DNA from 4 places in the Rahnella sp. EDr1-12 genome. Region 3 is predicted to be linked to each of the others. Evidence: predicted binding sites of a transcription regulator. Region 3 holds the regulator's gene; each other region holds the start of a gene.
What was found. Region 3 encodes CRP, which controls carbon source genes, mostly activating them, when cyclic AMP is high. Its sites were predicted from a motif close to ATGTGANNNNNNTCACAT; they were not measured.
Positions count from the first base shown of each region.

Region 1: ACO0U8_RS09075 (glutathione S-transferase) is a predicted target of CRP. The motif match lies at 1,373-1,390, and genes of this name have one in related genera.
Region 2: yrbN (protein YrbN) is a predicted target of CRP. The motif match lies at 1,623-1,640, and genes of this name have one in related genera.
Region 4: rhaS (rhamnose ABC transporter substrate-binding protein) is a predicted target of CRP. The motif match lies at 1,906-1,923, and genes of this name have one in related genera.

Region 1 is NZ_JBLZNY010000001.1:1,970,406-1,973,549, forward strand. It holds gene ACO0U8_RS09065 (NCS2 family permease) at 1-35, opposite strand, end outside; gene ACO0U8_RS09070 (hypothetical protein) at 50-199, shown strand; gene ACO0U8_RS09075 (glutathione S-transferase) at 581-1,249, opposite strand; gene ACO0U8_RS09080 (putative bifunctional diguanylate cyclase/phosphodiesterase) at 1,519-3,144, shown strand, end outside.
Region 2 is NZ_JBLZNY010000005.1:112,741-115,884, forward strand. It holds gene pnp (polyribonucleotide nucleotidyltransferase) at 1-517, shown strand, start outside; gene nlpI (lipoprotein NlpI) at 647-1,531, shown strand; gene yrbN (protein YrbN) at 1,653-1,727, shown strand; gene ACO0U8_RS18995 (DEAD/DEAH family ATP-dependent RNA helicase) at 1,717-3,144, shown strand, end outside.
Region 3 is NZ_JBLZNY010000004.1:34,991-38,134, reverse strand. It holds gene ACO0U8_RS16905 (YccS/YhfK family putative transporter) at 1-1,189, opposite strand, end outside; gene crp (cAMP-activated global transcriptional regulator CRP) at 1,251-1,883, opposite strand; gene ACO0U8_RS16895 (OsmC family protein) at 2,246-2,653, shown strand; gene ACO0U8_RS16890 (hypothetical protein) at 3,007-3,144, opposite strand, start outside.
Region 4 is NZ_JBLZNY010000003.1:492,493-495,636, forward strand. It holds gene ACO0U8_RS16000 (sugar ABC transporter ATP-binding protein) at 1-709, opposite strand, end outside; gene rhaS (rhamnose ABC transporter substrate-binding protein) at 772-1,764, opposite strand; gene rhaS (HTH-type transcriptional activator RhaS) at 2,156-2,974, shown strand.

The DNA.
Region 1 (3,144 bases), on a different contig from region 3:
ACAGCGCGGCCCGTTTGAGGTTGTTGACTCGACATGGAAAATCCTCTGGATGTCTTTACTGATTAGCCTGCGTGGTCATTATGAAACCGTTTCTTCACGTTCGCTTCCTTACCTGATGCACGAAATACCGGCAAAACCGGCGTCACGTGTGCAGGGCAAACGTTTAACTCACATCGCGTATGGCGGGACTAAAATTTAGCGCAAACGATTATCCGGCCTCTTATACCCTCTTTTCAACTCTGTTTGCCGACAATTTACCGTTGTCCGGTCAAGAAAAACGCGAATTTGCTGCAAATTTGTCCCGATGGCGGTTTGCTGAACGATATCGGTTGCGCACGCGATGACAGCAACGCAAAAAAGGCGGGGACGGCGGGTGAAAAACGTGGCGGCGTCAGAAATAAAAATCAGCACTGAAACACCGGAGATAAATCAGGAACGGGCAGGAAAACGTTGAAAATAAAATATCATGACAGTTATTAAGGGTTATTTATTTAAAGGCGTTCATCACGTAAATATGTCACGCACGAACGCCGGAAAATAAAAACAACGCGGCACAAAGACACCTCAGCCTGAAATAAACTTAACGCATGATGGTGAATGGCCCTCCATTTTCCAGGGCTTTCTGATAAGCCGGTCGCGCCGTGACATTGGATAACCAGGCATTAAGACGGGGATATTTTCCCAACCCTGCGCGCGCATTAATGGCTTCTACCGGGAAACTCATCTGGATGTCAGCCGCGCTGAACTGATAACCGGCGAAATAAGGGTGGACGGCAAGATGCTGCTCGAGGAAATCCATGTGGGTGGTCAGCTGTTTATCGATGTAATTTTTCTGCACGCCCTGCCCGATGGCACCGGCAATCGGACGGATCAGCCACGGCATCGGCGGTTTGCCTAAGCGCCCGAAAATCAGTTTCATGACCAGCAGCGGCATCAATGACCCTTCGGCGTAATGCATCCAGTAGCGGTATTGCTGACGCTCGGCCAGAGCCGATGGCCTTAGCACCCCTTCGGCGTCATAGGTTTCCTGTAAGTATTCAATGATGGCGCCAGACTCGGCAAGGATCAGCCCGTTATCTTCCAGCACCGGCGCTTTTCCCAAAGGATGCACTTTCTTCAAAGACGCGGGCGCCAGCATGGTCGATTTATCCCGCTGATAACGCTGAATTTCATAAGGGACGCTCACTTCTTCAAGCATCCACAAAATTCGCTGTGAACGTGAATTATCTAAATGATGTACTTTAATCATGAATCTGTTCCATCCCGTGACGTTTAATTATTTGTTAACTATAGACAAGACTTTGCTTCTCTGTTTATCACGCTTTAAAAAAACCTTGCATTCATCAGGTGTAATTTTGCATGCGTTTTTTTTATTTGATTAAAACCACTTACAGATTAATCTTAATTACGCGAAAACAGATTTTCGTGACTTCATTCGCCTTTAATAACTCGTGATGCGATTAACGCCGAATATAAAAACAGCCCGTCTCATTGACCCCTGCTTGTGTGGAGCCTTACATGTTTTCCAGTAATTACAACAATGTGCTGGTGATGTTTTCATTCATTGTTGCAATGCTTGCCTCTTATACCGCGCTGGATATGGCCGGGCGGGTCGCGACCACTCAGGGAAAGGCCTCCCGTCTCTGGTTAACCGGTGGCGCAATCGCCATGGGGATCGGCGTCTGGTCGATGCATTTCATCGGAATGCTGGCATTCAACTCAACGGTATCAATGGGTTATGACCCGCTGATCACCTTACTCTCCATGCTTATCGCCATTATTTCCTCCGCCTTTGCGCTGTGGCTGGTGTGCCTGCCGCAGTTACCGATGATGCGTTTATTGGCCGGTTCACTGCTGATGGGCGGCGGGATTGCCGCGATGCATTACACCGGCATGGCTGCGATGCGCATGATGCCGCCTGTTATCTACAGCGTGCCGTGGGTGATGGTGTCCGTACTGGTGGCCGTGGTGGCGTCGGGTGCGGCGCTGTGGATGGCCTTCCATTTACGTCAGCAGTCGCCTAACGTGCGTCTGTTGCGCATCAGCGCCGCCGTGATCATGGGCACCGCCATTGTCGGCATGCATTACACCGGCATGGCCGCCGCCACGTTCCCGCCGATGAGCCACAGCATGGCCGCCAACAGCGGCGTGGATAACAACTGGCTGGCGCTGCTGGTCATTGTGGTAACGCTGGCGATCCTGGCGATCACGCTGATTATCTCGGTGCTCGATGGCCGTATGCAGGCGCGCACGTCGGTGCTCGCGTCTTCGCTGGCGCAGGCCAATCGCGAGCTGACCCAGTTAGCCCTGCATGACAACCTGACCAAGTTGCCCAACCGTCTGCTGCTGGAAGATCGTCTCGGCCAGGCCGTGCAGAAAGCCACGCGGGGAGAATCTGAATTTGCGGTGTTGTTTATCGATCTCGACGGGTTCAAGGCGGTCAATGACGCTTTTGGCCATCACATTGGCGATCAGTTGCTGGTGTCGGTGACCGAGCGGCTGCTGTCGCATTTACGCGCGTCGGATACGCTGGCACGGCTGGGCGGCGATGAGTTTGTCCTGCTGACAGAAATCACCGAGCCGACCGATGCCTCACAGCTGGCGGATAAACTGGTGCACCTGATTGCCCGCCCGTTCCACGTTTCGCGTTACGAACTGCTGGTATCCGCCAGTATTGGTATTGCCGTGTATCCGGGCGACGGCGAGAACGAACGCGAACTGATGCTTAACGCCGATGCGGCGATGTATCACACCAAAAACTCAGGCCGCAACGGCCACAGTTTCTTCCAGCCTTCAATGAACGCCAATGCGCAAAATCAGTTGCAGATGCTTAACGACTTGCGTCTGGCGATCGAGCATCACGAATTACGTCTGCATTATCAGCCGAAATTTATCGCGCCTTACGGACCGGTCAGCGGCTTTGAAGCCCTGCTGCGCTGGGAGCGCGAAGGTAAAACCCTCAGCCCAGACGTGTTCCTGCCACTGGCGGAGAAAACCGGTCTGATCATTCCTATCGGCGAATGGGTGTTGAATGAAGCCTGCCGCCAGTTACGTGAATGGCACCTCGCCGGGCACACCACCTGGACGGTGGCGGTAAACCTTTCCGCGCTGCAATTCGAGCAGGCGAATCTGGTGGAAATGGTC
Region 2 (3,144 bases), on a different contig from region 3:
AATGGAACAGGCTATCAGCACTCCGCGCGGCGATATCTCTCAGTTTGCTCCACGTATCCACACCATCAAGATCAGCCCGGACAAAATCAAGGACGTGATCGGTAAAGGTGGTTCTGTGATCCGTGCCCTGACTGAAGAAACGGGTACAACCATTGAAATCGAAGATGACGGTACTGTGAAGATCGCAGCAACCGACGGCGAGAAAGCAAAATACGCTATCCGTCGTATCGAAGAGATCACCGCAGAAATCGAAGTTGACCGTATCTATCAGGGTAAAGTGACCCGTATCGTAGACTTTGGTGCGTTTGTTGCCATCGGCGGCGGTAAAGAAGGTCTGGTTCACATTTCTCAAATCGCTGACAAGCGTGTAGAGAAAGTGACTGATTACCTGCAAATGGGTCAGGAAGTACCGGTTAAGGTACTGGAAGTTGACCGTCAGGGCCGTGTGCGTTTGAGCATCAAAGAAGCCACTGCACCGACTCAGGACGATACAACTAAGCAACCTGACGCAGAATAATCTGTAACAGAAGTTTTACAGCTCCTTTCCATCCGGAGAGGAGCTGTTCGTATCACGAGCGTAGGACGCGTTTGTGTTAAGCAAGCGGATGACAGGACGTCTATCCAATGTTTGTCTCCGGGAGTAGAAATGAAGCCTTTCTTGCGCTGGTGTTATGTTGCGACAGCACTTATGTTGGCAGGATGCAGCAACCATGATTGGCGTAAAAATGAAGTTCTGGCGATTCCTTTGCAGCCAACGTTGCAGCAGGAAGTCATCCTGGCACGCATGGAACAAATTCTTGCCAGCCGGTCATTAACCGATGATGAGAGAGCACAGCTATTATATGAGCGCGGTGTGCTGTATGATAGTCTCGGGCTAAGAGCACTGGCGCGTAATGATTTTTCACAAGCGCTGTCTGTTCGTCCTGATATGCCAGAAGTTTTTAACTACCTGGGGATTTACCTAACGCAGGCAGGCAATTTCGATGCTGCCTATGAAGCGTTTGATTCTGTACTAGAGCTTGATCCAACTTACAACTACGCGCGTTTGAACCGAGGTATCGCCCTGTATTACGGTGGCCGATTCTCGTTAGCGCAGGATGATCTGCAGGCGTTTTATCGAGACGATCCAAATGATCCCTTCCGTTCATTATGGCTTTATCTTGCGGAGCGAGAAATCAATCCAAAGGATGCCGACGTAGCGCTTCAACAGCGTTATGACAAAGCGGACAGAGGGCAATGGGGATGGAATATCGTCGAATTCTACCTGGGCAAAATCAGCGAATCTACGCTGATGGAACGTCTCAAGGCAGAAGCAACGGATAACACTTCGCTCGCTGAGCATCTCAGTGAAACTGACTTCTATTTAGGTAAGCACTACCTAAGTCTGGGGGACAAGAACAGCGCTGCGGCACTGTTCAAACTGACGGTAGCTAACAACGTTCACAACTTTGTTGAGCACCGCTATGCATTGTTGGAATTGGCGCTTTTGGGCCAAGAGCAAGACGACCTATCAGAATCGGACCAGCAATAGCTGACGACACCAATCAGCCTGATTAATCATGGTTTTTACCATTTTTAAGCGCCTTAACGGGCGAGGGTTGCTTTGTTCGTTTTATAATCTAATTTGAGCCGGTTCACACTTTTCAATGAAAATGACTGAAAATTTTCTCGACGAGTTATGTAGACTGGCTGCCATTATTAATGAGGCACGTGTACATGACTACTGAGCTTGAAACCTCTTTTGCTGACCTGGGGCTGTCTGCTCCGATCATTTCTGCCCTGACTGATTTGGGCTACGAAAAACCTTCACCAATCCAGGCTGAGTGTATTCCTCACCTGCTGAGTGGCCGCGACGTTCTGGGTATGGCGCAGACCGGTTCCGGTAAAACTGCTGCATTCTCTTTACCTTTGCTGCACAACATTGATGCTTCACTGAAAGCACCACAAATTCTTGTTCTGGCTCCGACCCGCGAACTGGCGGTTCAGGTTGCTGAAGCAATGACCGATTTCTCTAAACATATGCATGGCGTGAATGTGGTTGCCCTTTACGGCGGCCAGCGCTATGACGTTCAGCTGCGCGCACTGCGTCAAGGTCCACAAGTTGTTGTGGGTACCCCGGGCCGCCTGCTGGACCACCTGAAACGCGGCACCCTGAACCTCTCTAACCTGAGCGGTCTGGTGCTGGACGAAGCTGATGAAATGCTGCGTATGGGCTTCATCGAAGACGTTGAAACTATCATGGCGCAGATCCCGGCTGAACATCAGACCGCATTGTTCTCTGCAACCATGCCAGAAGCGATTCGTCGCATTACGCGTCGCTTCATGAAAGATCCACAGGAAGTGCGTATCCAGTCAAGCGTGACTACCCGTCCGGACATCAGCCAGAGCTACTGGACTGTGCACGGCCTGCGTAAAAACGAAGCACTGGTGCGTTTCCTGGAAGCAGAAGACTTTGATGCAGCCATCATCTTCGTTCGTACTAAGAGCGCGACCCTTGAAGTGGCCGAAGCTCTGGAACGTAGCGGCTACAGCAGCGCTGCACTGAACGGCGACATGAACCAGGCGCTGCGTGAGCAAACCCTGGAGCGTCTGAAAGATGGCCGTCTGGACATTCTTATCGCAACCGACGTGGCAGCACGTGGTCTGGATGTAGAACGTATCAGCCTGGTTGTTAACTATGACATCCCGATGGACTCTGAGTCTTACGTTCACCGTATCGGTCGTACCGGTCGTGCAGGCCGTGCTGGTCGCGCATTACTGTTCGTCGAAAACCGTGAACGTCGCCTGTTGCGTAACATTGAACGCACCATGAAGCTGACCATTCCAGAAGTTGAAATTCCTACTGCTGATGTCCTGGGCGAGCGTCGTCTTGCTAAGTTCGCAGCAAAAGTTCAGCAACAACTGGAAAGCAGCGATCTGGATCAGTACCGTGCATTGCTGGCTAAACTGCAACCTGCAGAAGAGCTGGACATCGAAACGCTGGCTGCTGCACTGCTGAAAATGGCACAGGGCGAACGTCCTCTGATCGTTGCTGCTGACCCAATCTTCAAAAGCCGTCCACCGCGTCGTGAATTTGAAGAACGTGGCGATCGCGGTGACCGTGGCGATCGTCGTGACCGTCCGGCTCGCAGTAACGACCGTCCT
Region 3 (3,144 bases):
GCAAAATCCAGTAAGGTTTCGGCAGATTGAAGAACAACCCTAGGCTGCTGCCTAACGCCAGAATAATGCCGAGACGTGCGGCATTGCGCAGGGCAATGGATTTAAAGGACAAATAACTTTTCAGTGCGGGCCAGAAAGGCAGGCGCGGCTGAGTATTCATCAGATCGCGCCGGTACAGTGGCCTCTGTGTACGCAGCAGGCGTGCGATGCGGCTGAAATGGTAATAACAGAACTGGCCGACCGGATTATCCGGATTGCGTGCGGCAATTTTCTCCAGCGCCGCCAGTTCGTTCGCCATGGTAAAACGCCCGGAAAGACGGTGGTAAAGAATGTCGTCAGCAATCACCCGCAGACGGGCTGAAATCACCTGAGCATTACGGCGGATCACCGCTTCCGCATGGCTCTCTTCCACCAACTTTTGCACTTCTTCCGGCTGATGCAGGCTGACGGTAATGTGCTCCTGCAAATCCAGCGCCACCTGAAAACGCTGAAACAGCCGCTTGTAGTGATGATGATGTCCGTGCTGCGGCAGCATGTGCAGCTGCTGATAAAGCAGGGCGATAAGATCGATGACCTGTTGCTGGCGCTTGAGCAGCGGCGGCAACGCGGTTTCAGGGTCGGTATGCTGCGTCAGCAGGCTGTATTTAGCTTCGAAATAATCCGCCAGTTGCAAATACAGCTGACTGAGGGTTTCGCGCATCGGTTGTTCTTTTGATATGCGAAACCACGCCCAGTTAAACAGGCCGTACCAGGCGGTGCCTGCGGCAAACAGCGCGGGTGCCTGCCACATCGGCCTGACGCCCACCATGCTCAGGGTAAAGATGGTCGCCACTAAAGCACCGGGCAACAGACGCGCATGGAGCGGGCTGATTTCGCCGGTGACGCCAAGTAATAATGCCAGCGACAGCATGATCAGCGGCAGCGGGAGGTGCCACCCGGTCAGCATCACTTGCAGCAGAATGCTGCCCAGCGCAAACAGAGCGCCACCAATAATGAGACGTTTGAAAAAGCGTTTGTGGGGAGTATCAAGACCGGCGACGTTACAGCAGGCAGGGCAGAGGGAAAACAACAGGCCCATTTGCAGATTCCCAAACAGCCAGCAGAGGCCGACCGGCAGACATAACACCAGCGTCTGACGCAGTGCATAGTTCACTTCGGGATGATAAAACAGCCTTCGCCATAGCGTCATGGATGAAGCTTAGCCCATAAAAAAGGCGCGACAGTAAGCTGTCGCGCCTTTTTTTGAGGGATTAACGTGTGCCGTAAACGACAATCGTTTTACCGTGTGCGGAGATCAGGCTCTGATCTTCCAGCATCTTGAGAATGCGGCCGACGGTTTCACGGGAGCAACCGACGATCTGACCGATTTCCTGGCGGGTAATTTTAATCTGCATCCCGTCCGGGTGGGTCATGGCATCTGGCTGTTTGGCCAGATTCAATAAGGTCTGAGCGATACGGCCCGTTACGTCGAGGAAAGCAAGGTTACCGACTTTCTCTGACGTCATTTGCAGACGGTTTGCCATCTGCGCGGAGAGGCGCATCAAAATGTCCGGGTTAACCTGAATCAGCTGGCGGAATTTTTTATAAGAAATTTCAGCCACTTCGCAGGCAGTTTTAGCACGTACCCAGGCACTGCGTTCCTGACCTTCTTCGAAGAGTCCCAGCTCGCCGATGAAGTCACCTTGGTTAAGGTAGGAAAGTATCATCTCTTTGCCTTCTTCATCTTTAATCAGGACGGCAACCGACCCTTTCACGATGTAGTACAGCGTTTCGGCTTTTTCACCCTGGTGAATCAGCGTACTTTTAGAAGGATACTTATGTATATGACAGTGAGACAGGAACCATTCAAGTGTCGGGTCTGTTTGTGGCTTGCCGAGAACCATTTGCTATTATCCTCTGTTATTATCGCTGCCCAAAATCACAGGGCTCAGAGTTCCCTGTACGGCGTCTGAATATTAATGCGCCCTATCAGCATGTAACTCACCAGAAATGCTGCAAGCGGATGTCGGAGTGAAACAGCCTGTTAATTGCTGTTATCACCTTGGGTTCTGTTCTTAAACCGCGAAAACCGTCACCGCAATTTACTGGAAAGTATGTTTCGGCTTTGTTTGTAACACAGGTTTGCAATGCTGTCTTGTGTTGTCTCGCTTCAGCATGATGGCGATCGGGTTACGTTGCCAGTTTTTAGGTGAAAGGGTACTCTGGGGTGAAAATTTGATGAATAAGAACGCCAGGAGATAAGCAAATGCACGCACGCGTAAAATGGGTGGAAGGTCTGACGTTTTTAGGTGAATCCGCGTCGGGTCATCAGGTTTTAATGGACGGGAATGCCGGTGATAAAGCACCGAGCCCGATGGAAATGTTGCTGATGTCCGCGGGTGGCTGTAGCGCGATCGACGTGGTGTCGATTTTGCAAAAAGGCCGCAGCGATGTCCGTGACTGTGAAGTGAAACTGACGTCAGAACGTCGCGAAGAAGTACCGCGTTTGTTCACACACATCAATCTGCACTTCATCGTCACCGGTAAAGACCTGACTGACAAGGTTGTGGAGCGCGCCGTCAGCCTGTCAGCTGAGAAATATTGTTCCGTTTCTCTGATGCTGGGCAAAGCCGCCTCGATCACCCACAGTTTCGAAGTGGTTAACGTCGAATAAGTCACGACCAGTCATACGTCTGGCAATGATGACGAAGTAAATCTAAAAATCGCCGCGCGGCAAAAATCCAGCCTGCCTTCGCGCTGTAGCGCGGCGAAATCCTCTGGACTGGCCAGAATTGAGGGTAGCGCCATTAAAACCCCGCCACTGATAAACGACTTAAAAACCATCGTTCGGCCTTGTCGGGTGGCGAAAGCCACGTTAACAAGTAGGGGTGTTGTGCGAGCTGAAGACGTGCGAAAGCGGCTGAGGGGGGGCAGCGACTAAGGATAATTAACACGGGAAATCAATGGGGGGTAGAACGTGAGGAAAGCCCGTACAGCCGACCGGGCTTTGTACTTCAGGAAGTAATATTACTTAACCTTGCGGGCGTTATCTGCTTTCCATTCTTCGTATGTCGCTTCAAGGATCCACAGACAGGTTGCTCCTTTGTCTGTTTCCAGCAGGGCCAGCCGGGTTCGTTGATAAAAGGTCTCTATCTCAGCCGATTG
Region 4 (3,144 bases), on a different contig from region 3:
TTTGCTGCTCGCTGATGTCGCTGATTTTGCCGGAACCGACATAGCTGCCATCGCGCAATATGGTGTAGTAATCGGAAATAGAGAAGATCTCGTCGAACTTGTGCGAGATAAACAGGATGGCTTTGCCTTCGTGTTTCAGGCGTTCCACAATCTGATAAAACTCAACGATTTCATGCTGAGAAAGTGCGGCGGTCGGTTCATCGAGGATCACCACCTGCGCATCAAACGACAGTGCGCGGGCGATCGCCACCATATGGCGCTGCGCAATGCTCAGGTCTTTCAGCGTGGCGCGCGGATCGATGTTCACTTCCAGGCGGGTCAGAATGTCGCGCGCCTGCTGATGCATCGCCGGCCAGTTCAGGCGTTTGAACAGCCCGCCGTAAACGTAGTGGCCGACGAAGATATTTTCGGTAACGGAAAGCTCGTCAAACAATACGGTTTCCTGATGAATGGCGGTGATCCCGACTTTGTGCGCGGATTCCGGCGTCGGCAGTTTGATCGGAATGGCTTTGTAACGCAGTTCACCCTCTTCCGGCTGATAAATTCCGGTCATGACTTTCACCAGCGTCGATTTCCCCGCGCCGTTTTCGCCAATCAGGGCGGTGACTTTTCCCGGATATAAATCCACATGCACATTGTTCAGTGCCCTGACGCCCGGAAAGACTTTGCTGATGCCTTTAAGTGATAAAAGCGGTGTGGTATCGGTCATAGATGTCCCCTGACGAAGCACAACAAAACGGCTGACCGCAGACCGGCCAGCCGCATTCAGGATCAGAATATTTTAGAGAATTTGTCGATGTTGCTGGCGTCGTAAACGAACGGTTCTGCCATTGCGCCGCTGCCGTCAGCGTCCAGTTTGACTTTGCCTAAACGGCCCATGCTGGCTTCGGTTTTGGTGGCGGTGCCTTTGACTAAATCGTCAGCCAGATAGGTGGCGGCGTAACCCAGATCGATCGGATTCCAGATGGCGAAGCTTTTGGTCGCGCCGGATTTCACGGCACCGGCCATTTCAGACGGCAGCCCCAGGCCGGTCACGTACACCTTGCCGATTTTGCCCTGATCTTTCACTGCCTGCGCCGCCGCCACGATACCCACGGAAGACGGAGAAATAATCACTTTCAGATCCGGATAGGATTTCAGCAGGCCGATGGTTTCACGGTAACTTTTATCTGACAAATCATCGCCATACGCAACGGTCACCAGATTCACCGAAGGGTATTTCGGCAGCACCTTTTTCATCTCCGCAATCCACAGATTCTGGTTAGTGGAGGTTGGGGTGGCGCTCAGGATAGCCACGTCGCCTTTTTCGACGTTCAGGGCTTTCAGCGCGTCGGCGGCCAGTTTGACGTTGGTTTCGCCGATCAGCGCATTGTTAGACGGATTCAGGTGGATCTGACGGCCGTCTTTGGCGACACCGGAATCCCACGACACCACTTTAATGCCGCGCTGCATGGCTTTTTTCAGCACCGGCACTAACGCATCCGGGTCATTGGCGGAAACTGCGATGGCATCGACACCCTGCGCGATCAACCCGTTCAGCACTTCGATCTGCGCTTCGGCGGTGGTTGTCGTCGGGCCGGTATAAATCACTTTCACGTCGCCCAGTTCTTTCGCGGCCTGCTGTGCGCCCACGTTGGCCGCTTCAAAAAATCCGTTGCCCAGTGATTTCGCGACCAGTGCAATTTTCACTTCTGCCGATGCCGCGCCTGCCAGCAGGATACTGCTCGCCATCAGGGTAAGGCTCAGTACGTGTTTTAATTTCATTGTTTGTACTCCGCATAGAGTTTAACGACCAAAAGTTGCCGACGCGCCAGGCGCATGATCACGACTCTAGGAGGTTGCTGATAAACTGACCTTTCCGCGAGTGCCAGTTCTAAGCCAACTATGGCAAAGGTGCAAAGGTTTAAGAGAACAACCTCACAAATTGATAACAATGTTGTGGCGGGCAACGCAAACGGTCAGAAAAACACAGGTTTTGGATGCAGAAAACCCGCACTAAAATCAGGCGTAAACCTGCGTCGCACAGCGGATTTCGCAGGATCAGAGGCAGAAAGAAAGGTTTTGTTCAAAAGCGGCTGATGGGTCACAGTTTCAGCCTGATGCGAGGGGGCAGCGACGACTAAGATATTACGATAATGTTAATAAGGAGTCGCAAATGACCGTGTTACGCAGTAGCGAATATTTTGCCTCAGGAGATTTCCCGGTCGCCATTGAACCCCGTTATCCGCAGGAGACGTTTCCTGAACATCATCATCAGGATTTCAATGAAATAGTGCTGGTCGAACAGGGCACCGGCACCCACGTTTTTAACGATCAGCCGCTGCTGCTCAGCGCGGGCAGCGTCTGTTTTGTGCGCCACCGCGATCATCATCTCTACGAAGACACCGACAACCTGCACCTGACCAACGTGCTGTACCGCAGCCCCGAGGCTTTCCGCTTTCTGAATGGGCTTGGCGATCTGCTGCCGCAGGAAGTCGATGGCATTTATCCGGCGCACTGGCGTATCAATCCCGGCCAGATAGCGCAGGCAAAAACGCTGATCGACCTTCTGGCGCGCAAACCGGTCCGAACGTCACCCGAGTCTCAGGCGCAGCAGGAACTGTATTTTATGCAACTCTTACTGCTGCTGCGAAAAGGCAGCCGTGAGGTGGGATACAGCGGGCAGGGCGGTGACCTGAATAATTTACTCGACTGGATGAATGAGCATTACGACGAAGAGATCGACTGGCCGGTGCTGGCAGAAAAGTTTTCGATGTCGCTGCGCACCCTGCACCGGCAGATGAAGCAGCAAACCGGCTGCACGCCGCTCAACTATCTCAACCGACTGCGCCTGCTCAATGCCCGCAACCTGCTGCGATTCACCGACAGCTCGATCACTGACATTGCGCATCAGTGCGGCTTCTGCGACAGCAACTACTTCTCCACTCTCTTCAAACGTGAATTCGGCTACGCTCCCCGCAACGCGCGTTTATGATCCGCAGTCGTTATCTCCAATTTGCAAAAATGTTACGTCGGGCAGTCCGACCATGACATTTTTGCCATTTCCCACGCCGTACTGGCAGTGACGGAAAGGTAAAACCCGGTCGGATAGAACAGGCTGTTAAAACTTCACAAAAAAGAACTTATTTTTTAACAACTCGTTCA